One region of the Sphingopyxis sp. NJF-3 genome, then DNA from elsewhere that is predicted to be linked to it. Evidence: predicted binding sites of a transcription regulator. Region 1 holds the regulator's gene; the other holds the start of a gene.
What was found. The regulator LexA, encoded in region 1, represses DNA repair genes until DNA is damaged. The targets are predictions, from matches to a motif close to GTTCCNCNCTTGTTCT.
Positions count from the first base shown of each region.

Region 2: a site for LexA is predicted at 740-755, ahead of recA (recombinase RecA). Genes of this name have one in related genera too.

Region 1 is NZ_CM130726.1:1,910,427-1,912,628, forward strand. Features, by position in the region: gene ACOTSS_RS09350 (molybdopterin molybdotransferase MoeA) at 1-734, shown strand, start outside; gene lexA (transcriptional repressor LexA) at 800-1,483, shown strand; gene ACOTSS_RS09360 (ComEC/Rec2 family competence protein) at 1,437-2,202, opposite strand, start outside.
Region 2 is NZ_CM130726.1:1,257,842-1,260,043, forward strand. Features, by position in the region: gene ACOTSS_RS05915 (response regulator) at 1-365, shown strand, start outside; gene ACOTSS_RS05920 (response regulator) at 355-708, shown strand; gene recA (recombinase RecA) at 831-1,910, shown strand.

The sequences.
Region 1 (2,202 bases):
CCCCCGGCGCGATCGCCGCGGCGATCATGGCCGGCGCCCCGGCGGCGCCGGTGCATCGCCGCCCGCGCGTCGCGATCCTCAGCACTGGCGACGAACTCGTCGCGCCGGGCCATCCGCTCGGCATCGGGCAGATCCCCGACAGCAACGGCGCGATGCTCGCCGCGATGCTCGGCGGCGAGGCCGCCGCGGTCGGCCTGCCGCTCCACGCCCGCGACGACCGCGCGGTTATTGCCGATATTCTCAGGGAGTTGGCGCGACGTCACGACGTCATCGTCACCATCGGCGGCGCCTCGGTCGGCGACCACGACCATGTTCAGGACGCGCTCGCCGACGCGGGGGGCACGGTCGATTTCTGGAAGGTCGCGATGCGCCCCGGCAAGCCGCTGATCGCCGGGACGATCGGGACTGCGGCCTTCCTCGGCCTTCCCGGCAACCCCGCCTCGGCCTTCGTCACGGCGACGCTGTTCCTGCTCCCGCTCGTCCGCCACCTCGCGGGGGCGCGCGATCCCTTGCCCGTCCTCCGACAGGCGCCGCTCGCCGCGCCGCTGGCCGCCGGCGGCGACCGCCGCGACTATCTGCGCGCACACCTCGATGCGGGCGGCCTGACGCCCTTCGCGACGCAGGACAGCGGCCAGACCGTTCCACTCGTCGCAGCCAACGCCCTGCTGGTCCGCGAGGCCCGCGCACCGGGGCGCGCGGCGGGTGCATCGGCGGATTATATCGCCATCGCTTGACAAGTTCCTCTATGTTCCACTATCGTTCCCCTTATGTCCGGAAATGGCAGCATGGAGAACGAGTGATGTTGACCGCGAAGCAGCACGAACTGCTCCACTTCATCCAGCAAAGGCTCGACGCGAGCGGCATTTCGCCGTCGTTCGAGGAGATGAAGGAAGCGCTCGGCCTCAAATCGAAGTCGGGGATACACCGCCTGATAAGCGCCTTGGAAGAAAGGGGATTTCTCCGCCGCCTTCCCAACCGTGCCCGCGCGCTGGAGGTGCTGAAACTCCCCGAGGCGGCCAAGGCGAAGGTGCGCGACGATCGCGATGTCGTGGTGCCGCTGCGCAAGCCCGCCCCGGCGCTGCGCCCGATCGCCGCGAACGACATCATCGAGGTTCCGCTCCACGGCCGCATCGCCGCGGGCGTGCCGATCGAGGCGTTCGAGGATCACAACCAGCTCTCGGTTCCCGCGGCGCTGCTCGGCTCGGGCGAGCATTATGCGCTCGAAGTGTCGGGCGACTCGATGATCGAGGCGGGCATCCTCGACGGCGACTATGCGCTGATCCAGAAAGCCGACACCGCGCGCGAGGGCGACATCGTCGTCGCGCTGGTCGACGGGCAGGATGCGACGCTCAAATATTTCCGCCGCGAAGGCCGCATGATCCGCCTCGATCCCGCGAACAGCGCCTATGAACCGCAGCGGTACGACGCGGCGCGCGTCATGGTGCAAGGGCGGCTTTCGGGACTGCTTCGTCGTTACCACTGACCTGAGGCGGGCGACGCCACGGATGTTCGTCGCCGGCGCGTAGCGCGGCGACGGCTTCGGGCCTCTCGTCCAGATAGAGTGCCAGCCCGCCGCTTTCCGCGAGGCTGTCGCGATCGACCGTCAACCAGCGCGCGGCGCATTCGCGCGGCAGCCAGCGGTCGCTGATCACGACGTCCGCCACTGCGCAGGCCGCCGCCATGTCGCGGCCTTCGATCCGGTCGCGCCCGCGCGCGGCGAGAATGACGTAGGATGCGCTCTCCCGCCCCTGCCGCCAGCGGCAGAAATCGGGGTTGCACTCAACATGGTCGAGATCAGAGAGCGCCGCCAGCGGCGCATCGGTTCCCGCCGCTTCGGCCATCGTGTCGCGGATATAATCGCCCGCGCGGTCGCGCAGCAGCGCATAGCCGCCGCCGGGGATCGCCGCGGCGATATGGCGCCCGTCGCCGGTGACCAGCAGATCGGGCCGCGGCTGCGCGACGAGCACGGCGACTCCGACAAGCAGCGGGACCGCCCCCGCCCATCGCCAGCGCGTCGCCCAGAGCAGCATCCATAGCCCGCCGAGAATAGCGAGCGCGAAGCCCCAGCGCGGAAAGACGGGCAGCGCCGCGACCGCGCCTGGCGCGTCGGCAACGCGGTGCGCGAGCCAGATCAGCCCACGCAGCGCCTGTTCGGCGACCCACCAGAAGGGCGCGCCGAGCCCGACGGCGTCGAACAGCAGC
Region 2 (2,202 bases), 650 kb from region 1:
AGGACGAGGACATGGTGCGCGCGGTCGCGGAACGCGCGCTGGTCCGCGCGGGTTATACTGTCATGACCGCCGCGCAGGGCGAAGAGGGACTCGAACGTTTCGGCACGATGGACAGGATCGACCTGGTGATCAGCGACGTGGTGATGCCGGTGATGGATGGCCCCGCGATGGTGCGCGCGATGCGCGCCAAGCGGCCCGACCTGCCCGTGCTGTTCATGTCGGGCTATGCCGAGGAGCAGCTCCGCCAGTCGATCGACATCGACCAGGTCGCTTTTCTGCCCAAACCCTTTTCGGTCGCGCAATTGGCGGAAGCGACGTCGGCGGCGCTCGACGCTGCGGCGCATCGGATTTCCAATGGCGGATGACCGGCTGATCCTGCTCGTCGAGGACGATGTGCTGATCGGCATGATGCTGGCCGACATGTTCGACGCCCTCGGTTTCGCGGAGCCTGCGCAGGCGGCCGCGGTCGAGGACGCGCTGGCCATTATCGACGCGGAGCCGGTCGCGGCGGCGCTCATCGACATCAATCTCGGCGAGACCAAGGGATGGCCGGTCGCCGACGCGCTGGCCGAGCGCGATATCCCCTTTGCCTTCACCTCGGGCGGCGGCGACGTGATCCCGCCCGCGCACGCGCACCGCAAGCTCGTGTCCAAGCCGTTCCGGCTGAGCGAGATCGAGGCGGTCTTGCAGGATTTCTTCCGCGAGTAGCGACGAAATCCCCGTCATTCCGCTTCCCATTGTTCCCCTCTTGTTCTTTGAGAACAAATGTCGTACAGAGGTCGGGCGTTGCGATGCTTCTGCCTTCGCTCTAGAGCAGGAAAGGGACGGTAATGGCCGGACAATTGTCACTCGTCGAATCGGGGAAATCAGTGAACGGAACGGACAGGCAGAAGGCGCTCGACGCCGCATTGGCGCAGATCGACCGCGCCTTCGGCAAGGGCTCGGTGATGAAGCTGGGCTCGAAGGAGGCGATGCAGGTCGAGGCGATCTCGACCGGGTCGCTCGGGCTCGACATCGCGCTGGGGGTCGGCGGCCTTCCGCGCGGCCGCGTGATCGAAATCTATGGTCCCGAAAGCTCGGGCAAGACGACGCTGGCGCTGCATACGCTGGCCGAAGCGCAGAAGACCGGCGGCACGGTCGCTTTCGTCGACGCCGAACATGCGCTTGACCCCGTCTATGCGAAGAAGCTGGGGGTCGACATCGACGAGCTGATCGTGTCGCAGCCCGACACGGGCGAACAGGCGCTCGAGATCGTCGACACGCTGGTGCGTTCGAACGCGATCGACGTGCTCGTCGTCGACTCGGTCGCCGCGCTGGTGCCGCGCGCCGAGATCGAGGGCGAGATGGGCGACAGCCATGTCGGCCTGCAGGCGCGGTTGATGTCGCAGAGCCTGCGCAAGCTGACGGGTTCGATCAGCCGCTCGCGCTGCATGGTGATCTTCATCAACCAGCTGCGCATGAAGATCGGCGTGATGTACGGCAATCCCGAGACGACGACGGGCGGCAACGCGCTCAAATTCTACGCCTCGGTCCGCCTCGACATCCGCCGCACCGGCCAGATCAAGAACGGCGACGAGATCGTCGGCAACACGACGCGCGTGAAGGTGGTGAAGAACAAGGTCGCGCCGCCGTTCAAGCAGGTCGAATTCGACATCATGTACGGGCAGGGCATTTCGAAGATCGGCGAGATTCTCGATATCGGCGTCAAGGCCGGACTGGTCGAGAAATCGGGCGCCTGGTTCAGCTATGACTCGATCCGCATCGGGCAGGGCCGCGAGAATGCGAAAACCTTCCTGACCGAGAATCCCGAGCTTCGCGAACGGCTCGAAACCGCGATCCGCGGCCGCACCGACGAAGTGGCCGAGGAGATGATGGCTGGCCCCGACGACGAGGGCGACGACGACATCTAAGGCGTCGGGATCGCAGCGCGCGATCCCGACCCTCGCCATCCGGCCGGTCCGCCCCTCCTGACCGGCTGGCCGACGGCGGCGGGCCCCATGCCCCTTGGACCTGCTCTCTCCCTTTCGCAGGTCGGCCCGCCCGCCGTTGATCCCTGCGTGGACGATCCCGCCGTTTGCGGTTCGAGCGCGATGGCGGCTTTGGGGTGGGAAGCGGACGTTTCCATTCCATTGTGTGCCCCGGCGAAAGCCGGGGTCCAGGGCGATAAAAAGCTAGGGATGCGCGACGAAGCCCTGGGCCCCG